One region of the Pantoea sp. Lu_F5_004 genome, then DNA from elsewhere that is predicted to be linked to it. Evidence: predicted binding sites of a transcription regulator. Region 1 holds the regulator's gene; the other holds the start of a gene.
What was found. Region 1 encodes PurR, which represses purine synthesis genes. Its sites were predicted from a motif close to CANGCAAACGTTTGCNTG; they were not measured.
Positions count from the first base shown of each region.

Region 2: the regulator PurR is predicted to act here: its motif matches at 12,221-12,238, upstream of glyA (serine hydroxymethyltransferase).

Region 1 is NZ_CP194946.1:2,287,047-2,301,801, forward strand. Features, by position in the region: gene ACR8BN_RS10590 (TetR/AcrR family transcriptional regulator) at 1-327, shown strand, start outside; gene ACR8BN_RS10595 (alkene reductase) at 378-1,475, shown strand; gene gloA (lactoylglutathione lyase) at 1,592-1,999, shown strand; gene rnt (ribonuclease T) at 2,120-2,788, shown strand; gene ACR8BN_RS10610 (Grx4 family monothiol glutaredoxin) at 2,832-3,167, opposite strand; gene ACR8BN_RS10615 (C40 family peptidase) at 3,533-4,330, shown strand; gene ACR8BN_RS10620 (YnhF family membrane protein) at 4,378-4,467, opposite strand; gene purR (HTH-type transcriptional repressor PurR) at 4,749-5,774, shown strand; gene punR (DNA-binding transcriptional activator PunR) at 5,771-6,676, opposite strand; gene punC (purine nucleoside transporter PunC) at 6,784-7,986, shown strand; gene cfa (cyclopropane fatty acyl phospholipid synthase) at 8,296-9,444, shown strand; gene ACR8BN_RS10645 (riboflavin synthase) at 9,781-10,440, opposite strand; partial or broken gene ACR8BN_RS10650 (MATE family efflux transporter) at 10,643-12,015, shown strand; tRNA gene ACR8BN_RS10655 (tRNA-Val) at 12,168-12,244, shown strand; tRNA gene ACR8BN_RS10660 (tRNA-Val) at 12,248-12,324, shown strand; tRNA gene ACR8BN_RS10665 (tRNA-Val) at 12,336-12,412, shown strand; gene pykF (pyruvate kinase PykF) at 12,757-14,169, shown strand; gene ACR8BN_RS10675 (major outer membrane lipoprotein) at 14,474-14,710, shown strand.
Region 2 is NZ_CP194946.1:1,063,187-1,077,941, reverse strand. Features, by position in the region: gene pepB (aminopeptidase PepB) at 1-1,253, opposite strand, end outside; gene ACR8BN_RS05125 (IscS subfamily cysteine desulfurase) at 1,415-2,575, opposite strand; gene iscR (Fe-S cluster assembly transcriptional regulator IscR) at 2,664-3,161, opposite strand; gene trmJ (tRNA (cytosine(32)/uridine(32)-2'-O)-methyltransferase TrmJ) at 3,292-4,044, opposite strand; gene suhB (inositol-1-monophosphatase) at 4,177-4,980, shown strand; gene ACR8BN_RS05105 (TIGR04086 family membrane protein) at 5,044-6,057, opposite strand; gene ACR8BN_RS05100 (nickel/cobalt transporter) at 6,262-7,242, opposite strand; gene ACR8BN_RS05095 (DUF1007 family protein) at 7,233-7,859, opposite strand; gene csiE (stationary phase inducible protein CsiE) at 8,015-9,283, shown strand; gene ACR8BN_RS05085 (3-phenylpropionate MFS transporter) at 9,265-10,413, opposite strand; gene glyA (serine hydroxymethyltransferase) at 10,856-12,109, opposite strand; gene hmpA (NO-inducible flavohemoprotein) at 12,437-13,621, shown strand; gene glnB (nitrogen regulatory protein P-II) at 13,677-14,015, opposite strand; gene glrR (two-component system response regulator GlrR) at 14,200-14,755, opposite strand, start outside.

The DNA.
Region 1 (14,755 bases):
TTTCGTGCTGCCGTTGATCTGTTTGTTCAGCAGGGCCACATCGTAGGCTGTCTGGGCGTCAAAGTCTCCGCGGAGGTGTGCGATCTCTCAGAGCCGATGCGTGATGCACTGCAGCAGGGTGCCGGAAAGATCACGGCACTCTACGCCCGGACCCTGATTGCCGCAGAGCAGCAGGAGTCGCTGAGCCTGCCGCAGCCCCCCGCGCAGATGGCGGAATTGCTGTCGCTGCTGTGGCTGGGTGCCAGCCTGCAGAGCAAAATTTCCCGCGAGGCGCAGCCACTGCGTCTGGCATTGAGTACCATCGAACAGTGGCTTGAACGCCACTGATTTTTAAAAAACATGTTTGTAGACGACTGGTCTACTAATCAGGAGCTATTATGGCGAGTACCCAGCTGTTTCGTCCGCTAAAAGTCGGTGCAATTACTGTCCCAAACCGCGTATTTATGGCACCGCTGACCCGTCTGCGCAGCATTGAGCCAGGCGACATCCCTACCCCGATGATGGCTGAATATTATCGCCAGCGCGCCAGCGCCGGTTTAATCATCACCGAAGCGACCCAGATCTCTTTCCAGGCGAAAGGCTATGCCGGTGCGCCAGGCTTACATACTCAGCCACAGATTGCAGCGTGGAAAGCGATTAACGAAGGCGTGCATCAGGCTGGCGGTCACACCGCAGTACAGTTATGGCACACCGGTCGTATCTCACATAACAGCGTGCAGCCGGAAGGCAAAGCACCGGTTGCGCCATCGGCGATTGCCGCTGGCACCCGTACCTCACTGCGTGCTGAAGATGGCAGCGTCTATCGCGAAGATACCTCAACGCCGCGTGAGCTGACAGTGCCAGAGATTAAGCAGATCGTGGCAGATTTTGGCCAGGCCGCAGCCAACGCGCGTGAAGCGGACTTTGACCTGCTTGAGCTGCACTCGGCGCACGGTTACCTGATGCACCAGTTCCTGGCACCAGGCTCAAACCAGCGTACTGATGAATATGGCGGCAGCATCGAAAAACGCGGCCGCTTTGCGCTGGAAGTGGTTGATGCGGTGATCGCTAACTGGTCAGCCGATCGCATTGGTATTCGCGTCTCACCTATCGGCAGCTTCCAGAATCTGGACAACGGCCCGGATGAAGAGGAAGCGGCGCTGTGGTATATCGGCGAGCTGGCAAAACGCAATATCGCCTATCTGCACCTCTCCGAGCCAGACTGGGCCGGCGGTCAGCCTTATACCGACGCCTTCCGTCAGAAAGTGCGTGATCTCTTCCCGGGTGCCATCATTGGTGCCGGTGCCTATACCGTTGAGAAAGCGGATGACCTGATTGGTCGCGGTCTGATCGATGCGGTTGCGTTTGGTCGCGATTACATTGCTAACCCGGATCTGGTTGAGCGTCTGCAGCAGGATGCCCCACTCAATCCACAGCGTCCGGAAAGCTTCTACGGCGGCGGCGCGGAAGGTTATATCGACTACCCGACGCTGTAACCGGTTCGGGCTGCCGTCCGGGATGATGACGGCAGCCATTATTCAATAGCGATTTTCATCGCTATACTTAGCGCCTGAGTCATCGGGCGATGGCGTTTTATTTAAAAGAGGATGTTATGCGTTTACTTCATACCATGCTGCGCGTTGGCGATCTGCAACGTTCAATCGATTTCTACACGCGTGTGCTGGGCATGCGCGTGCTGCGTCAGAGCGAAAACACCGAATACAAATATACCCTGGCATTTGTGGGCTACACCGACGAGAGCGAAGGTGCGGTGATCGAACTGACCTATAACTGGGGCGTCGATAAGTATGACCTCGGTGATGCCTATGGTCATATTGCGCTGGGCGTTGATGACGCAGCAGCGGCCTGCGAACGTATCCGCAAAGATGGCGGCAACGTGACGCGTGAAGCTGGCCCGGTTAAAGGCGGCTCCACCATTATTGCCTTTGTTGAAGATCCCGATGGTTACAAAATCGAGCTGATCGAAAACAAAGATGCCGGTAACGGCCTCGGCAACTAAACCTGCCTGTCAGCCTGCCCGATCGGGTGGGCTGAATCCCCTTCTCTGCGCTTCATCTGCTGCACCCGGCCCCGTTTTTTGCCATAATACGCGCTGCCCTTTTTCTGCAACGAGATCCTGATGTCTGAATCGAATTCCCCTAATGCACTCAATCAACGTTTCCGTGGCTTCTATCCGGTGGTGATCGACGTTGAAACCGCGGGTTTCAATGCGCAAACCGATGCGTTACTGGAGATTGCCGCTATCACGCTGAAGATGGATGAAGAGGGATGGATTCAGATTGACCAGACGCTGCATTTCAACGTCGAACCTTTTGTCGGATCGCTGCTGCATCCCGAAGCTCTGGCCTTTACCGGCATCGATCCCAGCAATCCGTTGCGCGGCGCGGTCAGTGAATATGAGGCGCTGCACGCTATTTTCAAAATGGTGCGTAAGGGCATTAAAGACAGCGGCTGCAATCGCGCCATTATGGTGGCGCACAATGCCACTTTCGACCTGAACTTTATGTCAGCGGCGGCGGAACGAGCCAGCCTGAAGCGCAATCCGTTTCACCCGTTTGCCACCTTTGACACCGCGGCCCTGAGCGGGCTGGTTTTGGGTCAGACGGTGCTGGCGAAGGCCTGTATTGCGGCGGGAATGGAGTTTGACAGCACGCAGGCGCATTCTGCGCTCTATGACACTCAGCAGACGGCAACGCTGTTCTGCGAGCTGGTGAACCGCTGGAAACGGTTAGGCGGCTGGCCACTGCCCTTCGCGGAAGGCGATGCAGAAGCCACGACATCCGCATAAGGGATGCCGCAATGAAAAAGGCCGACATGATGTCGGCCTTTTTTTATTCTGCTTCTTTAAATTTTTCTGCGGTCTCTTTGATCAGCGTCTGCAGCTCACCACGTTGTAACATCTCAACGATGATGTCGCATCCACCGACCAGCTCGCCATCGACCCAGAGCTGCGGGAAAGTTGGCCAGTTAGCGAATTTCGGCATCTCGGCACGAATGTCCGGGTTCTGCAGAATATCCACGTAAGCAAAACGCTCACCGCAGGCTGACAGCGCCTGCACCGCCTGTGCAGAGAAACCGCAGCTTGGCAGTTTCGGGGAACCTTTCATGTACAGCAGGATCGGGTTTTCTGCGATCTGGCGCTGAATTTTTTCTACAGTACTCATAATTGCCTTCCTTAATTCGTCACATCGTGTTTGTTTATTGTAGCGACTTCGCAGCGTGACTGAAAACGAGATTTTGATCGCTGCCCGATTAAATCGCCATCATTGTTAAGTCATGCTCCGGAACACCTGAATACCTGATTATTAACAGCAGGTAACAGATTAATAATTCGTAATAATTTCGTTGATATAAGACGCTGAAAATGTTCATTTTCAGCACGATTATGTGAGTTGCAAAGATTAATATTAAAAGGCATTACAGTTTTTAAAAGAACTGGACTAGAATGGCCTGGGCGCTGATCCTGGATCAGATTAATCTCAACTTTGTCGCGGTGCGTAGTGGCCCTGACAACTTAACTAATCAACGGACTATGCGTTTAATCATTACGTTTTTCATGCTGGCCTTTGCGCAACTGTTTTTCAACATCGCCGCTGCGTCGCCTCACGCGCCGGTGAACGTCAGTACGCATAAAGCAGAGAAAAAGAGTGCACGCGAAGATGAGCGTCGCAAGCGTCGCCCGGTGAAAACGGTGACGAAAAAGACTCGCCTCAGCCCGGTTCAAAAATTAAAAACAAAAAAACTGAAAAAAGTCGAACTCACCGCGAAACAGACGCCTGCTAAGAAGACCTCGCTAAAAACCGCCCGTCTCAGTAAGAACAAAGAGAAAAAACGTTATGGTCATCAGCGCCTGCTGAAAACCGCTGAGGTCACCACCAGCGAGACCGGCACGATTAAGATGAGCAAATCTCACCGTCAGCGCTATCAGAAGGCCCGCGAAACCGCGATGACCAAGCTGATGGGTCAGTTGGGTAAACCCTATCAGTGGGGCGGTACCTCTCCCCATACCGGTTTCGATTGCAGCGGCCTGGTCTGGTACGCCTATAAAGATCTGGTGAAGTTTAAAATCCCACGTACCGCTAACGAGATGTACCACCTGCGTGACGCCGCGCCGATCAAGCGTGAGTCGCTGGAGAAAGGCGATCTGGTCTTCTTCCGTATCAATGGACGCGGTACTGCGGACCATGTCGGCGTTTACCTGGGTGATGGCAAGTTTATCCAGTCGCCACGCACCGGCAAAGATATTCAGATCAGCGCGTTAGGAGAAGATTACTGGCAGCGCCACTATATTGGTGCCCGTCGGGTGATGACGCCGAAAACCATACGCTGAGCAGCGGAACAACCAGAAGAGAGCCGGGATAATCCCGGCTTTTTTTATTAGTGCAGAATAGCGGTAAAACTAAAGGCCACAATCATCAGCAGACAGCCCGCGGTGGTCATTAAAGCCAGTTTAAGATCGGTACTCATTGCTTCCTCCTTAGTCACACAATTAGCAGGGGTATCGCATTTTCCCACAGGGCCCGGTAAAAATCTCGTTTTATCCGTTCAGCCTTGTTAGAATCCCGCCTTTGTTGCGCAACGCGCGCAACCCTGATTCCGTTTGCGCACGTTTTCAGGCGTTTTTATTACGCCAGCGGCCTGTTTACTGGCCAGGAAAGCTGCATTTTTGCGGAAAAAACCCTGAGCAGACGCAAACGTTTAACACTACGCTTATCATAGAGTTAGATAAGCACTGGAGTCCGATTTTCATGGCAACAATTAAAGATGTGGCGAAACGCGCTGGCGTCTCAACGACCACCGTTTCGCACGTCATCAATAAAACCCGCTTTGTGGCTGAAGAGACGCGCAACGCGGTCTGGCAGGCGATTAAAGAACTGCACTACTCGCCGAGCGCCGTGGCGCGCAGCCTGAAAGTGAACCACACCAAGACACTGGGCCTGCTTGCCACCTCCAGCGAAGCGCCCTATTTCGCTGAAATTATCGAAGCGGTTGAAAATCACTGTTTTGACAAAGGCTATACGCTGATTCTGGGTAATGCGCATAACGATCTGCAAAAACAGCGCGCCTATCTCAGCATGATGGCGCAGAAACGCGTCGATGGGCTGCTGGTGATGTGCTCTGAATATCCGGACGATCTGCTGCAGATGCTGGAAGAGAATCGCAATATCCCGATGGTGGTAATGGACTGGGGCGAGTCGCGCGCCGACTTCACCGACACGGTACTGGATAATGCTTTCCAGGGCGGCTATCTGGCGGGACGCTATCTGATTGAACGCGGACACCGGGATATTGGTGCTATCCCCGGTCAGATGGAGCGTAACACCGGTGGCGGACGTCATGCTGGTTTCCTGAAGGCGATGGAAGAAGCGGGTATTCAGCCACGCGCCGAGTGGATTGTGCAGGGTGACTTTGAGCCGGAGTCAGGCTATCAGGCGATGCAGCAGATCCTGTCGCAGAAGCAGCGTCCGACGGCGGTTTTCTGTGGCGGTGACATCATGGCGATGGGCGCGATTTGCGCCGCCGACGAGATGGGTTTGCGCGTCCCCCAGGATATTTCGGTGATCGGCTATGACAATGTGCGCAACGCCCGTTATTTTGCACCGGCCCTGACCACGGTGCATCAGCCTAAAGCCCAGCTGGGTGAGAAAGCGCTGGAAATGCTGCTGGACCGCATTACCAGTAAGCGCGAAGTGTCACAAACGATTGAGGTCCATCCGACGCTGATTGAGCGCCGTTCCGTGGCCGATGGCCCATTCCGCGACTATCGCCGTTAATGCTCGCTTAACCACTCCTGATTAAGCGTTTGCGCATCACCCAGATAGCTGAGCAACCAGCCTGTCGCCGGTGATGCGCGATCCTCTGCCCAGCTGACGCAGCATGGGCTGTCCGGAAACGCCACCGGCAGCGTCAGTTCAACCAGCTCGCCACTGTCGAGCAGTGGCCTGGCCAGATGGCCCGGCACCATCGCCACACACAATCCCGCCTGCACGCACTCCAGCCCGGTTTGCCACTCCGGCACCACCAGCCTGCGCTGGTTATCCAGCGTCCATGTCATACGACGCGGCAGTGCGCGTGAAGTATCTTCCAGCACCAGGGACGGCCAGCTACGCAGCGTGTCATCATCTATCTGGCTCGCCTGTGTCAGAGGATGGTCGGGCGCAACCACGCAGCGCCAGTTAAGCGTGCCCATATCCCGGAAAGCAAAGCGTCCGCCCACCGGTATTGCCTGCGTGGCACCAATCGCCACTTCCACCCGGCCATCGGCCAGCGCATCCCAGACGCCGTTAAAGACTTCATAGCTGATGATCAGCTCCATATCGGGAAAGTGGCGATAGAAATCTTTGACCAGTTGTCGGGTGCGCTGAGGTTTAGCGATACGGTCAACGGCTATGCTTAGCTGGCCGCGCCAGCCGTTAGCCAGCTGCTGACACTGTCGCCGGGTGGCAAGCATTTTTTTGATGACGCTGCGTCCTTCCCGGACAAAATGCTCACCCGCCGGGGTCAGAACCACTTCGCGATGCTGCCGTTCAAACAGCGGTACCGCCAGCCAGTTTTCCAGCTGACGCACCGTATAGCTGATGGCAGAGGGCACACGATGTAACTCCTGCGCGGCGGCGCTGAAGCTCCCTCCACGGGCGACAGCGTCAACCACCTCTAATGCATATTCTGACCACATAATTTTCCTTCAAAAATTTTAACAGCAATCGGCAAATATTACCGTTTCACAGCAGCAAACGCACCTTTTACACTCTGCCGCGTTTATCCTGCAAAAATGAGAATCAGATGCTGTCGAATAAAGGGTTTATGCCCTACCTTGCCCTGCTGAGCATGCTGGGCTTTTTAGCCACTGATATGTACCTGCCCGCCTTTGGTGCGATGCAGCAAACCTTTAACACTTCACCCGGTCTGATCAGCGCCAGTATGAGTCTCTTCCTGGGCGGCTTCGCCGTGGGTCAGCTCTTCTGGGGACCGCTTTCCGATCGCATCGGCCGTAAACCGGTGCTGCTGGCCGGACTGGCCATGTTTGGCGCTGGCTGCGCAGGCATGCTGTGGGTGAATGATATCTATCTGATGCTGGCGCTGCGTTTTGTCCAGGCGATTGGTGTCTGTGCCGCTGCCGTAAGCTGGCAGGCGCTGGTGGTGGATCGCTATCCTGCAGCACGCGCTAACAAAGTCTTTGCCACCATTATGCCGCTGGTTGCGCTCTCTCCGGCGCTGGCTCCGCTGCTGGGTGCCTGGCTGATCGGCCACTTCCACTGGCGTTCGATTTTCCTGGTGCTGACCCTGATTGCGGTGGCGTTGATTCTGACCACGCTGCGTCTGCCCACCGTGCGCAAGGCAGCGGGAGAAAAAGGTGCGCAGCCGGGCTTTTTCACGCTGCTTAAATCCCGGGTCTACAGCGGCAACGTGCTGATCTATTCCGCCTGCTCCGCCAGCTTCTTTGCCTGGCTGACCGGATCGCCCTTTATTCTGGCGGATCTGGGTCTGTCGCCCGCCGATATCGGTCTGAGTTATGTGCCCCAGACGCTCGCCTTTTTAATTGGCGGTTTCGGCTGTCGCACCCTGCTCAACCGCTTTAACGGCGCACAGTTGCTGCCCTGGCTGCTGGGCGTCTACAGCCTGAGCATCCTGGCGCTGTTTGCTGTTGCGCTTGCTGGCAGCAGCACGCTGGTGAGTCTGATGGTTCCGTTCTGCGGTATGGCGCTGGCTAACGGCGCGATCTATCCGATTGTGGTGTCCAGTGCGCTGATGCCCTTCCCGACAGCTACCGGTAAAGCCGCCGCGTTGCAGAATACACTGCAGTTAGGACTCTGTTTCGCTGCCAGCCTGGCGGTATCGGCCGGTTTAACGCAGCCGCTATTTACCACTACACTGATGATGACGGTGACAATTGTGCTGGCGCTGATGGGTTACGCCATGCAGCGTGCCGCAAGCGCACAAACTGTTGTTGCCTCTGCGCAACCTGCCTGCCAGGATAATCAGTGACACACTGACTTTTTAGTTAGCGCCCTAACAATAAGTTATTGAATATTGACCCGCGTGAGCATATACTCATCCGGGTCAACAAATCTGTAATAAATCAACAATATAATAACGTAATAATCTGATTGGCACCCTGCTGCCGGGACGGTATTCGCGCGCGTTATTCTCACCTTACCCGACCTGCTGCAGGCTGTTCCAGTCCTCTGTATCACACAAATAACCGGTTGCGGAGCCATCCGCATCGTTTCTCAATGCCTGAATAAATTGGCTACTCTTTGTTCAGGTTCAGATTGGACAGGTGGTGGAAAATCTATGAGTTCATCTTATGCAGAAGAAGTGAGCCTCGAAGAAAACCATTGGTATCGCATCGTTCATGAACTGCTGGAAAAAGCGGATATCGAAATTAATGGTTCACGTCCCTGGGATATTCATATTAATCATCCTGGTTTTTTTAAACGTGTTCTGCAGGAGGGCTCTCTTGGGCTCGGTGAGAGCTATATGGATGGATGGTGGGAGTGTGACCGGCTGGATATTTTCTTCCATCAGGTACTTAAGCATAAACTCGATCAGCAGCTGCCTCATCACTTTAAAGATACGCTGCGCATTGCCGCCGCACGCTTAACCAATCTGCAGTCAAAAAAGCGGGCGTGGATTGTCGGTAAAGAGCATTACGACCTGGGCAACGACCTCTTTTCACTGATGCTCGATCCGTACATGCAATACTCCTGTGGCTACTGGAAAGAGGCGACGACACTGGCGACGGCGCAGGAAGCCAAGCTGGATATGATCTGCCGTAAATTAGCGCTGGAACCCGGAATGTCACTGCTGGATATCGGCTGTGGCTGGGGCGGACTCGCGGAATTTGCCGCACGTCATTATGGCGTTAAAGTGCATGGCGTGACGATTTCCGCCGAACAACAGAAACTGGCGCAGCAGCGCTGTAGCGGATTAGACGTCACGATTCTGTTGCAGGATTATCGCGATCTGAATGAGCAGTTTGATCGTATTGTGTCGGTGGGTATGTTTGAACATGTCGGGCCGAAAAATTACGCGACCTATTTTGACGTGGTCGATCGTAATTTAAAGCCTGACGGTATTTTCCTGCTTCACACCATCGGCGCGATTAAAACCGATATGAGTGTCGATCCCTGGATCGATAAATATATCTTCCCCAACGGCTGCCTGCCTTCGGTGCGCCATGTGGCCGATGCCAGCGAGCCCCATTTTATTCTGGAAGACTGGCACAATTTCGGCGCAGATTACGACAAAACACTGATGGCCTGGCATGAACGCTTTTTGCAGGCCTGGCCAGAGCTGGCCGATAAATATGGCGAACGCTTTAAGCGGATGTTCTCCTATTATCTGAATGCCTGTGCGGGTGCCTTCCGGGCGCGTGATATTCAGCTGTGGCAGATCGTGTTCAGTCGCGGTGTAGAGGGGGGATTACGGGTGGCGCGGTAGGGGTTAAAAAGCGGGCAATTAAGAAAGCGCTACCCCGGCCAAAGACTTTATAAGACTGGCCTGTTTTGCTTTAAAAGGAAGCGTTGCGCAAGGAACAGGGTCAGATCGGAAAGTCGCAAAACCTGTCATCCCTGACACGCCCGGCCCACGCGATTACGCACCTCATCCCTGAGGTGCGCCCGTTGCCGGGCCAACGCTTTGCGTTGTTCAAAAACGCTCCCGGCGTTTTTATCCGGGCGGCTGGACGCTTTCCTCTTCTGACCCGGCGCCCTGCGCTTTTATAGTGCTGACAGAGTAAAACCGATTGGGCTGTCTGCGGTGCTTACGCGCCTTTTATTAACTCTCTGTCGTTGACTGGCCGGTCAGCATGCTCATCGCCGCCGCGGCATCGCGCTGTGCTAATACCCGCTCAACGGTCTCCACGATTGCCTGCGTGTGCGGATCGATTTCAATATTCACCCGATCGCCAAAGGTCTTCGCCCCCAGCGTAGTACGCTCCAGCGTTTCCGGGATCAGATAGACGCAGAACTTAGTCTTAGTCACATCGCCTACCGTCAGGCTGATACCGTCGATGCCGACAAACCCTTTATGCAGAATATATTTCATCTGCGCCGCATCCTGGATTTTAAACCAGACCTCGCGGTTATGTTCTGACTGGATAATCTTGCAGATTTCAGCGGTGGTCATAATATGACCAGACATCAGATGTCCGCCTATTTCATCGCTGAATTTCGCTGCACGCTCAATATTGACCACATCGCCCTGACGTAAATCGCCAAGGTTAGTTACCCGCAATGTCTCTTTAATTAAATCAAAACTGACGCGGTCGCCTTCAATTGCCGTTACGGTTAAACAGCAACCGTTATGGGCTACGGATGCGCCCAGCGCCAGACCCGGTAAGAGCTCTTCCGGCAGGCGGACAGTGTGGGTACGAAACAGTTCTTTCTCTTCAATGGACACGATTTCTGCGGTGCCCTGCACAATACCGGTAAACATAGTCTTTGCCTCTGCGAAGTTTACGCTAGTTTATCACAGCTCAGGTCGGCTGTTAGATTTCAGCCCGCGCCGCCGCTTTATAGCGGAGCAAACCGCATTGTGTGACAAAGATTGGCGAATTCTGTTACGCCAGTTACACTAGCTCGCGAAATTCCCCGGGCTTCCTGCCCCTTTTAATTCATTCAATAAGTCAGGTGTTAACGTGCAGAAGTATTTAACAGAAGCGCGTCAATTGCTGGCCCTTGCGATTCCGGTCATCCTTGCTCAGGTGGCTCAAACCGCAATGGGATTTGTGGATACCATTATGGCCGGCGCAGTCAGCGCCACGGATATGGCCGCCGTTGCTGTCGGCACCTCTGTCTGGCTACCGGCCATCCTGTTTGGTCATGGTCTTCTGCTTGCATTGACGCCCACCGTTGCGCAACTCAATGGTTCTGGCCGCCGCGAACGCATCGGTGAACAGATCCGCCAGGGATACTGGCTTGCCTTTTTCGTCTCCCTGCTGATTATGGTGCTGTTGTGGCATGCCGGTTATCTTATCCGGGCGATGCATGACATCGATCCAGTGCTGGCGCTGAAGGCAGAAGGCTATCTGCATGCCCTGCTGTTCGGCGCGCCAGGCTACCTCTTCTTCCAGGTGCTGCGCAATCAGTGCGAGGGGCTGTCGAAAACCAAACCCGGCATGGTGCTGGGCTTTTTAGGCCTGATGTTCAACATCCCGCTCAACTATGTCTTTATCTATGGCCACTTCGGCATGCCTGCCCTGGGCGGTGTCGGCTGCGGCGTGGCGACCGCCTCGGTCTACTGGGTGATGTTTATCTGCATGCGCTACTGGGTGCGCCGGATGGGTAGCATGCGCGATATCCGTATGGAGAGCCGCTGGTCCCCCCTTCCCGTCCGATTCTGAGCCGCCTGATGACACTGGGATTGCCAGTGGCGCTGGCACTCTTCTTTGAGGTCACACTGTTCGCCGTGGTCGCCCTGCTGGTTTCGCCACTGGGCATCGTTAACGTGGCCGGCCACCAGATTGCGCTCAATTTCAGTTCACTGATGTTCGTATTGCCGCTGTCGCTGGGTGTCGCGACCACCATCCGCGTCGGTTATCGTCTGGGCCAGGGCTCCACCGAGCAGGCACGGGTCGCGGCCTGGACCGCCCAGGGGGTTGGCATCAGCATGGCGGCGCTGACCGCCATTTTTACCGTGACATTTCGTCATCAGATTGCCCTGCTCTATAACGACAACCCTGAAGTGGTGACGCTGGCGGCACAGCTGATGCTGCTGGCGGCAATTTATCAGTTCTCAGACTCGATACAGGTGATTGGCAGCGGGATCCTGCGCGGCTATAAAGATACGCGGTCGATTTTCTTTATTACCTTTATCGCTTACTGGCTGCTGGGGCTGCCCGCCGGTTATCTGCTGGCGCTGACCGACTGGCTGGTGCCGCGCATGGGTCCTGCGGGCTTCTGGTGCGGCTTTATTATCGGTCTGACCTCGGCTGCGGTGATGATGCTCTGGCGCATCAGACGGTTACAGCAATCACCGGCGGAAATTATCCTGACGCGTGCAGCACGATAACGTTCGAGGCGGGTCATTCATGGCCCGCAATGACGAAAAAAACGACGGTTAGCACAGTTGCTGTGCAGTCATGGCGAAAAAACCATTTTCCCCTTGCCAGCCTCACACGCTGCCGTTAATATTCGTCCCCGCTGTCGCCCTGACAGCATGTTGCGCTCTTAGCTCAGTTGGTTAGAGCACCACCTTGACATGGTGGGGGTCGATGGTTCGAGTCCATTAGAGCGCACCAAGTGCGTCCGTAGCTCAGTTGGTTAGAGCACCACCTTGACATGGTGGGGGTCGGTGGTTCGAGTCCACTCGGACGCACCAATATTCAGAATGCGCTCTTAGCTCAGTTGGTTAGAGCACCACCTTGACATGGTGGGGGTCGATGGTTCGAGTCCATTAGAGCGCACCACTTTCAGAATTCCTTCAGCTTGCGCAACTCCACTTTTATTGATCTGCATCGCTTCCCCCTTCTGCTTTTTGATTGGTTTTCGCATACTTAGCGTCTATACTGTCCCGCGTTGCTTACTTGAAAGGTTTCAGCGATCACGTGCTTACTGCGATAACTCAAATGATTTGCGCAACAACAGCGTGGTGGTTACCAACCGTAACCGCACAACTTCCCTGCACGCCTGGCCTTCGTCACCTATTCTTACTCAGTACTGCCCTTTTCAGTCTCAATCAGAAATTTCACTTCGATGCGCTGCCATCGGATTCCGCCCTTATTCATCCATCACAACTTACAGAAAATCCGTCATGAAAAAGACTAAAATCGTTTGTACAATTGGCCCGAAAACCGAATCCGAAGAGATGCTGACTCAGCTGCTTGAAGCTGGCATGAATGTTATGCGTCTTAACTTCTCTCACGGCGACTACGCTGAGCATGGTCAACGCATCACCAACATGCGTGCCGTTATGCAAAAAACCGGCCGTCAGGCCGCTATCCTGCTGGATACCAAAGGCCCTGAAATCCGCACCATGAAACTGGAAGGCGGCAACGATGCGGCTCTGAAAGCGGGTCAGACTTTTACCTTTACTACAGATCAGAGCGTGATTGGCAACAGCGAGCGCGTTGCGGTGACCTACCCGGGTTTCACTGCTGACCTGAAAATCGGCAACACGGTGCTGGTCGATGATGGCCTGATTGGTATGGAAGTGACCGAAGTCACTGAAAATACCGTGGTGTGTAAAGTCCTGAACAATGGCGATCTGGGTGAAAACAAAGGCGTTAACCTGCCAGGCGTCTCTATCCAGCTGCCAGCACTGGCCGAAAAAGATAAGCGCGACCTGATTTTTGGTTGTGAGCAGGGTGTAGACTTTGTCGCCGCCTCTTTCATCCGTAAACGTTCAGATGTGCTGGAAATTCGCGAGCACCTGAAACAGAACGGCGGCGAGCATATCCAGATCATCTCCAAAATCGAAAACCAGGAAGGCCTGAACAACTTCGACGAAATCCTCGAAGCGTCAGACGGCATCATGGTTGCGCGTGGCGACCTGGGTGTTGAGATCCCGGTTGAAGAAGTGATCTTCGCGCAGAAGATGATGATCAAAAAATGTAATAAAGCACGCAAAGTGGTCATCACGGCTACCCAGATGCTCGATTCCATGATCAAGAACCCGCGCCCTACCCGCGCAGAAGCCGGTGACGTGGCAAACGCCATTCTTGACGGTACCGATGCTGTGATGCTGTCAGGTGAGAGCGCCAAAGGCCGTTATCCGCTGGAGTCGGTCACCATCATGGCGACCATCTGTGAGCGTACCGATCGCGTGATGAAGTCCCGCATCGACAGCCAGAGTGATAACCGCAAAATGCGTATCACAGAAGCTGTCTGCCGTGGTGCTGTAGAGACCGCTGAGAAGCTGGAAGCGCCACTGATTGTGGTTGCTACCGAAGGGGGTAAATCTGCTAAAGCCGTGCGTAAATACTTCCCGAATGCGACCATCCTGGCGCTGACCACCAATCCGATGACTGCCCGTCAGCTGATCCTGAGCAAAGGGATTGAGACACGTCTGGTGACAGAGATCGCTTCAACCGATGATTTCTATCGTCTGGGTAAAGAAGCGGCGCTGGAAAGTGGCTACGGCCAGAAAGGCGATGTCGTGGTGCTGGTGTCAGGTGCATTAGTACCAAGCGGAACTACCAACACCGCTTCTGTACACGTTCTGTAAAACTCTCTCTGACCATTATTTTGAAGCGCCTTTATCGGGCGCTTTTTTTTATTTCTACTTAAACCAAATGTCAGAAAATTCCAATCGAAAATAACTATTCAAATACTCTTAATATTAAGGTTAATCCGATTAAATCTCTCTGTTTTCGCTAAATTTTTTTATCATATTCTGTGATTCGCTGCTTCTTTGAGCGAACGATCAAATTTAAGCATCTTCTCATCAAAAATTTATTCTCAACTTAAAAAGCTTTGTGTAATACTTGTAACGCTACATGGAGATTAACTCAATCTAGAGGGTATAAATAATGAATCGTACTAAACTGGTACTGGGCGCGGTAGTTCTGGCTTCAACTCTGCTGGCTGGTTGCTCAAGCAACGCTAAAATCGACCAGCTGTCTTCAGACGTTCAGACTCTGAACGCTAAAGTTGACCAGCTGAGCAACGACGTGAACGCAGTGCGTTCAGACGTTCAGGCTGCTAAAGATGACGCAGCACGCGCTAACCAGCGTCTGGACAACCAGGCTCACTCTTACCGTAAGTAAGAGTTCTGGTTTAAAAATGGCGCCTTTATGGCGCCATTTTTTTTG
Region 2 (14,755 bases), 1.2 Mb from region 1:
CCAAGACCTGTTGCACCCGCCGCCCACTGGTCAACTGCGCCTTTGCGATAGGTCGCGGAGCAGTCGATATGCAGCCAGCCCTGCTGATAGTTACTGACGAAGTGTGACAGGAACGCTGCCGCGCTGCTGGCACCCGCCGCATGTGACGGGCTGGCGATGTTATTAAGATCGGCGAAGTTAGACGGCAGATGGCTGCGATGGAATTCGGCCAGCGGCAGACGCCAGAAAGGTTCGTTCTCACTCACCGCGCTGCCCATCAGCGACTGTGCCATCACATCATCAAAGGTAAACAGCGCATGGTAATCGTTGCCCAGCGCCGTCTTAGCCGCACCGGTCAGCGTCGCAGCATCGATGATCATCGTCGGGTTCTGCTCGCTGGCGTCGATTAAACCGTCGGCCAGGACCAGACGCCCTTCCGCATCGGTGTTCATCACTTCCACCGATTTACCGTTGCGATAGCGAATGATGTCGCCCAGTTTAAAGGCGTTGCTGCTGACCATGTTATCGGCACAGCAGAGGTAGAGTTTCACGCGCTTGTTAAGACCGCGCGAAATCGCCATGGCCAGCGCGCCGGTGACGGTCGCCGCGCCGCCCATGTCAGATTTCATTGAGTCCATGAAGCTGCTCTGCTTCAGGCTGTAGCCACCGGTATCAAAGGTGATGCCTTTACCGACCAGACAGGCGTAGACCGGGGCATTGTCGTCGCCGGTCGGGTTGTAATCGAGCGCCAGAAATACCGGCGGACGATTTGAACCGCGTCCAACGGTGTGCAGGCCCATATACCCCTGTACCCGCAGATCGTCGCCTTTGGTGATGCGATAGCTGACGGCGCTGCCGCCCACTTCACTGATCAGATCGACTGCATTGTGCGCCAGCTGTTCCGGCCCCAGATCTTCCGCAGGCAGGTTAATAACGTTGCGCACCCAGTCGATAATTTTCAGACGGCGATCAAACTCCGCCTGCTCATGTTCGCCCAGCGCCGGCCACTCAACCTGACGCTGGCCTTTCGGACCACGGAAGCCCTGCCAGAATGCCCAGCACTGCTCAAGGTGCCAGCCTTCGCCGGTCAGCGCCACATGGCGTATCCCCTGGCTGTCGATTTTGTGAGCCGCACGCTGAATGCTATTCAGCGCATCCGCGCCGGTCAGATGCAGTGTCATGCCGCTGTCGTTGCTGCTGAGAATCGCTTTTTCGCCCCAGCGCGCATCGGCGGGCTGGCTGCTAAGCGTAATATTCATGGGTTGTGTGGTCATCGAAAAGCTCCATAATCGTTATCTGTTTCATCCAGCCTGATTGTTATAACGGCTTTAATAAGATGTTAAATATAATTCGCAGAGAGACCTGATAACAGATTCCGTCAGGTGTTGCCAGCGAAGTGCAAATATAGGCGCAATTTCCGGACTATGACCGGGTGTCAGGATTTCATTAAGGCCCGCAGACGGGTCACTGATTTCTGCACCAGGGCAATGGCGTAGTCGATCTCTTCCTCGGTTGTGAAGCGTCCCAGCGAGAAGCGCAGCGAACTGTGCGCCAGCTCTTCACTCAGGCCCAGCGCCCGCAATACATAGGAAGGCTCCAGGCTGGCGGAGGTGCAGGCCGAGCCGGAAGAGAGCGCCAGATCTTTCAGCGCCATGATCAGTGATTCACCCTCAACGTCAGCAAAACTGAGGTTAAGAATGTTCGGTGCGCTCTGATGCAGATCGCCATTGAGGGTGACGTCGGGCAGTGTGCTGATGCCCTGCCACAGACGATCGCGCAGAGTCTGCAGCCGCGCCATCTCGGTTTCGCGCTCTTCTGCTGCGATACGATACGCCTCGCCCATGCCGACAATCTGATGCACCGGCAATGTCCCGGATCGCATACCGCGCTCATGTCCGCCGCCGTGGATCTGCGCAGCAATCTGCACACGCGGTTTACGCCGGACATAGAGTGCGCCGATGCCTTTCGGGCCATAGAGTTTGTGGGCAGAAAAGGACATCAAATCGACCGGTAACTGGCTGAGATCGATAGGCAGCTTGCCGACGCTCTGGGTCGCATCCACATGAAACAGAATCTCACGTTCGCGGCAGAGTTCGCCAAAGGCGGCGATATCCTGAATCACCCCGGTTTCATTATTAACGTGCATCAGGGTGACTAAAATCGTGTCGTCGCGCAGCGCCGCACGCAGCTGGTCAGGCGAGATAATGCCGTTAGCCGCCGGGGTGAGATAAGTGACAGCAAAGCCTTCACGCTCAAGCTGCTGGCAGCTATCAAGCACCGCTTTGTGTTCTGTCTGGCTGGTGATGATATGTTTGCCGCGCGCCTGATGGGCGTGAGCTGCGCCTTTAATCGCGAGGTTATCGGATTCAGTGGCGCCTGAGGTAAAGATGATTTCACGCGGATCGGCATTGACCAGCTCGGCGATCTGATTACGCGCAACATCAACCGCTTCTTCAGACTGCCAGCCAAAACGGTGCGATCGCGAGGCCGGATTACCGAACGTGCCATCCAGCGTCAGAAACTGCATCATTTTGCTGGCCACACGCGGATCGGCCGGCGTGGTGGCGGCGTAATCCAGGTAAATCGGTAATTTCATTGCGCTACAGCTCCGTATAAAAAATCATACGTCTTTATAGCAGATTCGGCCCTGACCGCGTTAGCAGTAAGGGCCGCAACAGCGGGGATTACGAGGCGCGTTGGTTGACGTTAATTTCCTGCGTGCGCGGGCTCTGGAAGCGACGATTATCAATCGCATTCTGACGATCGGCTACATCCAGGATCTCCTGATTATTCACCAGCTCAGCCAGTGTAATATTGTTCAGGAAGTCACTGATGCGCACGCTCAGATCGCGCCACAGCACATGAGTCAGGCAACGCTCGCCGCCCTGGCAGCCTTCTTTACCCTGGCATTTGGTGGCATCAACAGACTCATCAACGGCGGTGATCACTTCACCGACAGAGATGGTATTAGACGCTTTGCCCAACAGATAACCGCCGCCCGGACCACGTACGCTGGAAACCAGCTCATTTTTACGCAATCGGGAGAATAACTGCTCCAGATAGGAGAGCGAAATGCCCTGACGCTCTGAAATATCAGCCAGCGGGACCGGGCCTTCATGGGAGTGAAGGGCAACGTCCAGCATTGCAGTAACGGCATAACGTCCTTTGGATGTCAGTCTCATAGCGTACGACCTCAATAGCGTCCGGTTATCGGAGGATTAGCAACAGATGCTCTGAAGTCTGCCATTCCCGAGTAAATTGGTCAACTATTTAACCTGGTAAATTAGTCAGGTATTTAACCTGGTAATTTACTCAACTATTATCTGCTTGTTTTTTATCGTTTTTTCGCTTTTCAAACGACGAAAGCATGCCGCGCAGGATGTTCAGCTCATCGCGTTCCGGGCGGGCGCGGGTGTAAAGACGGCGCAGTTTGCTCATCACCTGGCCAGGACTGGCTTCACGGATAAAGCCGCTGTTCAGCATCATCTGTTCCATATGCTGATAGAAACGCTCCAGGTCATCCACCAGTGGATAAGGTGACTCTTCATACTGCGGCGGCGGGCTGGCCTGCTCCTGCGCCTGTAACCATGCCATGCGCACTTCATAGGCGATAATCTGTACGGCCATCGCCAGGTTCAGCGAGCTATATTCCGGGTTTGCCTGAATCGCGACGTGGTAGTGGCACTTCTGCAACTCGTCATTGGTCAGGCCGACACGTTCGCGACCAAATACCAGCGCAACCGGTGCCTGCTGGCCCTCTTCCACGCTTTTCACGCCACATTCGCGCGCATCCAGCATCGGCCAGGGCAGCGAGCGGGAGCGTGCGCTGGTGCCGACCACCAGACTGCATCCGGCAATGGCCTCATCCAGAGAGTCGACAATTTTTGCGTCGCCGATAACGTCGCTGGCACCGGCCGCGAGTGAGATAGCCTGTGAGTCAGGCTTGACCAGTGGGTTAACCAGATAGAGGTTGGTTAAGCCCATGGTTTTCATGGCGCGCGCAACGGAGCCCATGTTACCGGTGTGAGAAGTCTCGACCAGCACGATACGAATATTTTGCAACATGATTAGGGATACTCAGAAACGGGTCAGTAAAATCAGTAGAGAGAATATTAACATAAAGCAGGACATTTACCGAACACGCTGCTATACTCCGCGCCGTTTTCCCCGTTCTTTAACATCCAGCGAGAGATACCGATGCATCCAATGCTCAACATTGCCGTGCGCGCAGCGCGCAAGGCCGGAAATTTAATTGCCAAATATTATGAAACCCCGGACGCCGTCGAAGCCAGCCAGAAAGGCAGCAACGACTTCGTAACTAATGTTGACCGCGAAGCAGAACGCCTGATTATCGAAATTATTCGTAAATCTTACCCGAAACATACCATCATCACCGAAGAAAGCGGTGAACTGGCGGGCGAAGATCAGGATGTTCAATGGGTTATCGATCCGCTGGATGGCACCTCAAACTTCATCAAACGTTTACCCCACTTTGCTGTTTCTATCGCTGTGCGCATTAAAGGCCGCACCGAAGTCGCCGTCGTTTACGATCCAATGCGCAATGAACTCTTCACCTCTTCACGCGGTCAGGGCGCTCAGCTGAATGGCTATCGTCTGCGTGGCAGCACGGCACGCGATCTGGATGGCACCGTTCTGGCGACCGGCTTCCCGTTCAAAATGAAGCAGCACGCGCCGGCTTACATGAATATCATGACCAAACTCTTTACCCAGTGTGCTGACTTCCGCCGCACCGGTTCTGCTGCGCTGGATCTGGCCTATGTGGCTGCCGGTCGCGTAGATGGCTATTTTGAGATTGGCCTGAAGCCGTGGGATTTTGCGGCGGGTGAACTGCTGGTCCGTGAAGCGGGCGGTCTGGTGACTGATTTCACCGGCAACCACGGCTATCTGCTGTCAGGTAACCTGGTCGCGGGTAACCCACGTGTGGTGAAATCGATGCTGTCGAACATGCGTGATGAGCTGAGCGAAGCGTTAAAGCGCTAAGTCTCAGTACAGAAAAAGGCGGCTTCTCAGCCGCCTTTTTTATTGCCTGTTACTCAGTGATGATTAACGACGTTCGTGTGACAGCACCTGATGAGGCTGAGTACGACGACCTACCATACCCATCACGCCTGCCAGCACGGCTTCGATGATCAGCAGAATCAGGGCATACCAGCTCGCTTTCGCGGTCGCAGCAGCGGCTTTTTCACCGGCTTCACGCGCTTTCTGTTCAGCCTGCTGTTTCAGTTCCTGATATTTCTGAACCGCCTGCTGATAGCTCTGTTCAGTTTTGGCCACGATCTGATCCACTTCCTGATCGCTTTTGCCGGTGCGCGCTTTGATAATATTTTTCAGCGCATCACGATCGGCTGCCTGCAGGGTATCGGAATGACGATCCATCACCCCTTTTAACCAGTTAGCCAGATCAGTATCCGCTGTCTGTGGATGGTTTGCGGTGTTGTTAGCCTGATTTTCAGCATTCTGCGCTTCTTTATTTGCATCCTGCTTTAAGTTCTCTGGCTGTAATTCCGGTTTCCCGGTCTGGCGTAAAGTCGTTTCCAGTTCGTTCTGCAGGTTATCTAAATTAATATTACTCTCCTGCAGTTTGTCTTTTGCCATTTGGGTAACGGATGGCGCAGCGGCGGAAATACCACTACCCAGCGCCTGGAAGCCTGAGCCCACAATATTCATCGCGCCGCCTAATACACTGGTCGCCAGCGCAATAGCCAGGTAAATAGTGAAAATTGTGCTAAGGCCAAACATCAGTAAACCGTGCAGTGCGCCTTCGCGCTGAGCCAGTCGGCCTGCAACATAACTACCTGCAGCCATCGCGACCAGCATTTCAATGGCAGTCCAGACCAGCGCACCTGTGCCCAGGCCGTCGAGTGGATTCTGTTCTTTCATCGGATCAATGGTTGTTGCACCAATGGCGGTTCCCAGCAGCGTCAGAATAATGTGAACGATCAACGCACAAATGACACCGGCAAACACGGCGCTCCAGGAAATACGTTTTAACGGCAATCCAGCAGGCCCGGTCGCCAGCGTTTCGGTGTAGCCATTATTAATACGGGTATCAGCCATGAAATATACTCCTCGCAATAAACAGAAAGCGGTCTTGATCTTTTATCATCCCGACGGCGGATTGCCGTTTTGGTATTATCAGCGTAGACAGGGAATAGTCATTTCACCACTAAACCAGCCAGAGAAAAAAATAAAGAGATGAATTCAGAGATAATTAACGAAGAGAAGAGCGCAGCGGCAAATTTATTTCCGCTGCGCTTTTATTCAGAAAGGTCGAATTCCGCCACCCAGCGTCATCTGCGCTGACTGCCATAGCGCGATACCCGCTACGATTAAAATCAGGCTGCCGGTTAAGGCCAGTGCGGGGATCAGCAGTCGCGTTATGCCTGCGGCAACACCAGGCTGAGCCAGCCGTTGCGCCACTGTGCGCGCCTGCTGAACCAGCAGGCCAATCGCCGAAATGGTCAGTGCCGTGCCCAGCGCCATCACCGCAGCAGAGATAACCCCCCAGCCATAGACACCAATCACCTTGGCAAACAGCAGCATCATAATCGCGCCGGAACAGGGACGTAATCCCATCGACACCACCACCAGCAGCTGGGTTTTCACGCTGAGATTGCCGCTCATCTGCTGCGGTGTCGGAAGATGCGCGTGTCCGCATCCGCACTGATCATCATGCTGATGGTGAGGTTTGAAGGCGTGAAATACCGGGGCCGGACGTGGACGCAATGTCCGCCACAGCGAACGCAGCGCCCGATAACCGATCATCACGCCCAGCCCGATCACCAGCAGATAACTGCCCTTCTCCAGCCAGAAACTGCTGAGATGCAGCTGTCGCGATGACGTTTTCAGCAGCACCAGCATCACCGTCACCAGGACAATCGCCACCGAACCCTGCAGCAGTGAGGCGAGCAGCGTCAGCCTGATACTGGTTTTCACTCTGGTGGGATGGGTCGCCAGAAAAGTCGCGATCACCACTTTGCCATGGCCCGGTCCCAGCGCGTGCAGTACGCCATACAGCAGGCTGAATATCACCAGCGAAATGCCTGCCTGGTGGGGCTGCTCCGCTACCTGCTGTAGCAGCTGAGTCATCTGCCGATGCAGATCTTTCTGCCACAGTACGCTCTGCATCAGAATCTGCGACCAGTAGAGCCAGACCAGCAACGCGCTGCTCAACAGCACGCCCGCCATCAGCCACAGCGGCCAGAGGCGGGAAGCCCTTAACGGAGTGGAGATTACTGACATGTCAGTATCACCGTCTGGGCAAACTGGCGGCCTAAATCCATCTCCTCTGCAGGCGCGTCGGCTTTATCCAGCGACAGCGCATACTGCTTCAGCGAATCATTAGGCTTTGGCGTGTTCAGCGCGAACTTGCAGCGCGCCTGCAGCGCCGGCGGCAGCGTTAATGCACCGGGATTGTCATAGAACATATCGACGAAATAGGTGGGATCAAAAGTCAGGATCTCAAAGCGCTGCCCGGTCAGCTTCGGGGGTTCCGCCAGCGGCAGAATAAATTCCAGCACCGCTTTATGGCCGTTACGTGACAGGTTGTATTCGGTTGGCAGATTCAAAAACTTTACCCGCTGTTGGTTGTGCCAGATTTCAGAAAAGTAGTGCTGGCCCAGCACGTTCGCCATCACGCCTGCCGCCAGCTTCTTCCACACCACGCTGCCTGGTTTCGCCTCGCCCGCGTCATAAAGCAGATCGGCGGAGGTAATTTCATCCATGGTCCAGGTCATCTTCAATCCCGTAAAGGTGTCATCCTGCGCCACCAGTTCGGTTTTCATATCGATGAAGCTGTGAGGATGGGCCATTACAGCCGGACTTAAGACCATCAAGAGGGCAAAGAGTGTGCGTTTCATAATGTTATAAAGTAACGTTCCCGATGAAAAGAATCTATAAGTAACAAAATTTTGTGACCCGCCTTAAACCTCCGGCAAATAAACCGCGTAAACCGCGCAGGCACTGACGGGGTTGACTATTCTTAGCTCAAAATAGCCTGCTGGAAATCTGATTGATGAGTTCTGCTACCCCTTTGGCACCACTCTTCACCCGCTCACAGCGTCAGTGCCATCTTTTATTGCTGCTGTTTCTGCCGACACCCGTGCTCACGCTTGAAAAAGTCTGCCAGCTGAATGGTGTCGATCCAGCTGTTGCCCGACAGGATATCGCGGATGTGGGCCTTGAGATACAGCGATATCACCAGCTGGAATTGCATCAGATGGTGGATGGCAGCTTTCGTCTTCATGGCAGAGAGTTGGATCGGCGCCTCTGTCTGCTGCACAACCTGCGACGCAGTTTGCGTTTATCGCAGGATTTCGTCTGCGAGCATTTTGCAGCCCCCCTGCGTCAGCGCCTGAAGGTAATGAAGATTGAGAAAGCGCTCTGGGATGAGACCAATTTACAGGCGCTGATCCAGCACTGTAGCCTGCGTCTGAAGCGCGATTTCAGCGAACGCGACCGGCTTTTTCTGCAGATTTTCATGAAGTATGGATTGTGCCAGCGCCAGCCGGTGCTGTTCAGTGAGGCGCAGTGTCACTGGCTGCAGCAGAAGGCTGAGCGGCAGGCCGCCGAGGATGTAATTCACCACTGGCGAAAACGCTGCCACCTTGCGCCGCCCGTCAGTGAAACCGACTTCTGGACACTGCTGTTCAGCCAGATACATACGCCTGTCGTGGATGCGATTGCCCATCCTGCTGAGCAGCAGTTAATGGCTGCGACCCAGCAGTTGATCAATGACTTTGAACGGTGTGCCGACATCACTTTTGCTGATCGCGACGAGCTGCTTAACCAGCTCTATCCTCATCTGGCACAGGCGCTGGATCGCACCCACTTCACTATCGGCATCGACAACAGCGTGGCGCTGGATGTCAGCCGCCTCTATCCTCGCCTGTTGCGCACCACTCAGCAGGCGCTGCAGGCGTTTGAGCAGCAATATGGGATTGCGTTCAGCCCGGAAGAGGTGAGCTTAATCACCGTTATTTTTGGTGCCTGGCTCATGCAGGAGAATGCGCTGCAGGAGAAGCAGGTGCTGATTCTGACGGGTGACGATACCGATCTGGAGCAGGATGTGGAACAGCAGATCAGGGAGATCACGCTGCTGCCGATCAATATTACCTATCAGGACGTGAAGCAGTTTCAGCGGGATGGCGCACCGCGGGATGTGGACATCATCATTTCGCCCTACCCCACCTCGCTGCCACTCTTCTCTCCGCCGCTGGTGCATGCGGAGCTGCCGCTGACGTTACACCACCAGCAGCGGATTCGTTATTTACTGGAGTCGTAGCCGGGACGCAGAAATAGCGCGGGCAGTGCCACCAGAGCCATCACCCAGAACAGATGCCCCTGCAGATGAGCGAACAGCACGCCGCAGATCATGGTCATTATCGCAATGCCACCCCCCATCGCCAGCGCGGAATAGAGCGACTGCAGGCGGATCACTTCCGCTCCCTGACGCGCCGCGATAAAGCGCATCGCCGCCAGATGACAGACGGTGAAGCTGCCACAGTGAAGGATTTGCGCCACAATCAGCAGCGGCAGCGCGGTAGTGGCCCCCATCAGGCTCCAGCGGATCAACGCACAAATGCCCGAAAGCAGCAGCAGATCGCGCGCGCTCCAGCGGCGGAACAACCGGTTGCTCAGAGCAAACACGACGATCTCGGCCACCACGCCCAGCGACCAGAGATAACCCACCGTGGAGGCCGAATAGCCACTCTCCTGCCACCAGATAGCACTGAAGCCGTAATAGGCGGCGTGCGCACCCTGCAGCAGTGTTACGCAGAGCATAAATCGCCATACCGCATTCTCACGCAGCAATTCACGCCACACCTGCCAGCCGCCGCCCGCCGCGCCCTGCCGTTCATTACCCTGTGGCTGGGTGGCGGGGGTCAGCATCATGCCTGCCAGCATAGAGATGACACCGACGGAGAGCAGCAGCAAAATGGCGTTTGAAGAGTAAGCACTGACCAGCACGCCGGTTAACGCCGAGCTGATCACAAAGGCCAGCGAACCCCACAGCCTGACCGGCCCATACGCCAGCCCAATCTGCTGTGTCCAGGTAGCAGCCAGCGCATCGCTGAGCGGGACCAGCGGCGAGAAAAAGAGGTTAAAGCCGATCATGACCGTCAGCAGCCACATCCACTGCTCACCCACCCAGAAACCGGCGGCGAACAGGCAGGTCATCAGCGCCAGCAGGCGCAGCGCCGTAATCAGTCGGGCGGGATTTTTGACCTGAGAGGCGATAAGCAGACTGCCGACAAAGCGTGCCACCATGCCACAGCCGAGCAGGAGGCCAATCTTTTCAGCATCAAGACCGGTGCCTTTCAGCCACACGCCCCAGAATGGCAGATAGATGCCGTAACAGAAGAAGTAAGTGAAGTAGCCCAATCCGAGCCATCTGGCGGAGCCGATTGCCATATTCCCTCCAGCAAGAGTGCTGCCTGGCAGCATGAGTGGGCGCTACTCTGGCAGAGCGCCGCAGGACAGGCAATAAAAAAGGATGGCTGATGCCATCCTTTCAGAACACTAACCAATCCAAATCAGAGCGCCTCTTGCCGCTACATCTGAATTTCACGCGCAGGAAACACGGTCAGAGGAGGAAAGCGTCCCGCGCCATGGACAAAAACGCCGGGAGCGTTTTTGAACAACGCAACGCGTTGGCCCGGTTACGGGCGCACCTCAGGGATGAGGTGCGTAATCGCGCGGGCCGAGCGGCCAGGGATTGGCTTTAGCGACTTTCCGATCTGACCGCGTTTCCTGAGCAACTCCGGTATCACAGCTAACACGCACTCGTTTTTTAACAATAAAAAAAGGATGGCTGATGCCATCCTTTGTATGCTGTCTCACAACAGGTTAACGATTAAGCGTAGACCGGCAGACGGCTGCAGATTTCCAGCACTTTCTTTTTGGTGCGCTCAATGGTCGCTTCGTCATTGACGTTATCCAGCACATCCGCAATCCAGCCAGCCAGCTCACGCACGTCTGCTTCGTTGAAGCCACGACGGGTAACAGCTGGTGTACCGATACGGATACCGGAAGTCACAAACGGGCTTTTCGGATCGTTAGGCACGCTGTTTTTGTTAACCGTGATGTTGGCACGGCCCAGCGCCGCATCCGCTTCTTTACCGGTCAGGTTTTTGCTCACCAGATCGATCAGGAACAGATGGTTATACGTGCCGCCAGAAACGATGTCATAGCCACGCTCAATCAGCACCTCAACCATCGCTTTGGCATTTTTTGCCACCTGCTGCTGGTAGGTTTTGAATTCCGGCTCCATAGCCTCTTTGAACGCGACCGCTTTACCAGCGATAACGTGCATCAGAGGGCCACCCTGACCGCCAGGGAAGACGGCAGAGTTCAGTTTCTTATAGAAATCTTCGTCGCCGTTTTTCGCCAGAATGATACCACCGCGCGGACCCGCCAGCGTTTTGTGGGTGGTAGAGGTCACGATGTGCGCATGTGGGATCGGACTTGGATAAACGTCTGCAGCAATCAGGCCGGCAACGTGTGCCATGTCCACAAACAGCCATGCACCTACGCTATCCGCGATTTCGCGCATTTTCGCCCAGTCGCAAACGCCGGAGTAAGCTGAGAATCCGCCAACGATCATTTTTGGCTTGTGGGTTTTCGCCAGTTCAGCCAGTTCGTCGTAGTCAATTTTACCGGTCTCATCGATACCGTAAGCCACGACGTTATAGAGTTTGCCCGACAGGTTAACCGGTGAGCCGTGAGTCAGGTGCCCACCGTGCGCCAGGTTCATCCCCAGAATAGTATCGCCCGGCTGCAGCAGCGCGGTGTAAACCGCGAAGTTAGCCTGTGAACCTGAGTGTGGCTGTACGTTAGCGTAATCGGCGCCAAACAGTTCTTTTGCGCGATCGATCGCCAGCTGCTCAACGATATCAACGTACTCACAGCCGCCGTAGTAGCGTTTGCCCGGATACCCTTCAGCGTATTTATTGGTGAGCTGAGAACCCTGTGCCTGCATAACACGCGGGCTGGTGTAGTTTTCAGAAGCAATCAGTTCAATGTGCTCTTCCTGACGCACTGTCTCCTGCTCCATCGCCTGCCACAACTCGGCATCGTAATCGGCAATGTTCATATCACGCTTTAACATCCGGATCTCCTGACTCAGCTAACTTTCTGACGGTATTTACCCCCCTTCAGGGGCGAAGGCCCACAGTGTAAACCGTTTTAACAGGTGAAGGTAGGGTGAACCTCCTCTTTTTACGCAAACGATTGGCTGGCTACTGGCAGGGCTTTTTTACACCTTTTCACCCTGTTCAGACGCCACGATTTTTCTTCAGGATGTGACGGCGGTTTCTCAGGATGCACCTAAAAGTTGCCACTCTGACAACCGGGAAATTTATCGGGTTATTTACACAACAGGCGAGACGGCTATAAGATGCATTTAAAATACAACTTTAAATGAGAGGCCGTTTTTATGCTTGATGCACACACTATCGCCACGGTTAAATCGACCCTGCCTGCCATCGCCGCCTGTGGTCCTGCGCTTACCGCACACTTCTATGACCGCATGCTGTCGCACCATCCGGAACTCAAAAATGTTTTCAATATGAACAACCAGCGCAATGGCGATCAGCGTGAAGCGCTGTTCAATGCCATTTGTGCCTATGGCGCGAATCTGGAGAACCTGGCCGTGCTGCTGCCCGCAGTGGAAAAGATTGCGCAGAAACATACCAGCCTGAACATTCAGCCTGCGCAATACGCCATCGTCGGTGAAAATCTGCTGGCAACCATTAAAGAGCTGCTGAATCCGGGTGAAGAGGCGCTGGCAGCCTGGGGCCGGGCCTATGGCGTACTGGCGGATGTGTTCATTAATCGCGAAGAGGAGATTTATCAGGCGACGGAGCAGCAAACCGGTGGCTGGCGCGGCACCCGTGCGTTTCGCATCAGTGCTATTGAGCAACAGAGCGAGGTGATTAAAAGCTTTACCTTCAGTCCGGCAGATGGCGGCCCGGTGGTGGCCTTTAAACCGGGTCAGTATCTGACGGTGCATCTGCAGCCCGCCAGTTTCGAACATCACCAGATTCGTCAGTACTCGCTTACTCACCTCAGTAATGGCAAAGATTATCGGATTGCGGTGAAACGTGAAGCGCAGGGCACCGTCTCCGGCTGGCTGCATCAGAATGGCAAAGTGGGTGATGAGCTGATGCTGGCCGCACCGCATGGCGACTTCTTCCTTGAGGTCGATGCTGCAACCCCGGTGGCGCTGATTTCCGCGGGGGTGGGTCAGACGCCGATGCTGGCCATGCTGCATGCCCTGGCGGCCCGTCAGCACCGCGCGCCGGTCAGCTGGCTGCACGCAGCAGAGAACGGCAAACAGCATGCATTTGGCCCGGAAGTGATAGCCACGGGCGCGCAGCTCACCGATTTCGTCAGTCAGGTCTGGTATCGCGATCCCGCCGCTGAAGATGCCGGTCGCTATGACGCGCAGGGTCTGATGGATATCACCGCGATCTCCGCACGTCTCGCCTCACCCGACACCCACTTCTACCTCTGCGGTCCACTGCCCTTTATGCAGCATGTGGTGGCACAACTGCGCGATGCCAGCGTGGAAGACACACGCATTCATTACGAACTCTTTGGCCCCCATAAAGGGATGTAATTGAGCAATAAAAAAAGCCCGCAGCGCGGGCTTTTTTATGCGGATAAAAAGACAATCAGATCGCCTCTTCATCCTCTTCGCCAGTACGGATGCGCACCACGCGCGCCACGTCGAAGACAAAGATTTTACCGTCACCGATTTTGCCGGTCTGCGCAGTGCGCATAATGGTCTCGACGCAGGTATCAACGATATCGTCGCCCACCACCATCTCGATTTTCACTTTAGGCAAAAAGTCGACCATATACTCTGCGCCGCGGTAAAGCTCGGTGTGCCCTTTCTGGCGGCCAAAACCTTTTACTTCACTCACGGTCATCCCGGTGATGCCGACTTCCGCTAAGGCTTCACGGACATCATCGAGTTTGAATGGTTTGATAATCGCATCAATCTTTTTCATGTCAGACCCTTTTTCACTCCCTCCATGGTCAGAGGGTTTATCAAGTATAAATGTTGCTGGCGCTGTCGGGCGGTAATATCCGGGATTATTCAGGTTGCCGCAAGCGCTGCCAGATTATGCTGACCGCACCCATTCTGATTCGGGCCTGAGCAGGCAACCTGCCGGTGTCACGCCGCAGCCTCCGCTACTCTTTGAAATCACTGGCATCCAGCTCATGACGAGACAGCAGCTTATAGAACTCCGTGCGGTTGCGTCCAGCCAGACGTGCGGCATTGGTCACATTGCCTTTAGTCATCTGCAACAGCTTACGCAGATAGTTCAGCTCAAACTGATTGCGCGCCTCAGCAAAGGTCGGCAAAGCGCTGTTCTCACCGCTCAGCGCCTGCTCCACCAGCGCATCGCTGATTACCGGCGATGAGCTCAGCGCCACACACTGCTCAATCACGTTAACCAGCTGGCGCACATTGCCCGGCCAGCTGGCCGCCATCAACCGCTTCATCGCATCAACGGAAAAACTGCGGATCTGCGGTTTATGCCGTTCCGCCGCCTGACGCAGCAGATGATTAGCCAGCAGCGGAATATCTTCAGTGCGCTGATGCAGCGCCGGAATCTTCAGGTTCACAACATTAAGACGATAGAAGAGATCCTCACGAAACTCCTTTTTCTCCATCGCCTTGGGCAAATCGCGATGCGTGGCTGAAATAATGCGCACGTCGATCTCAATATCATGATCGCTGCCC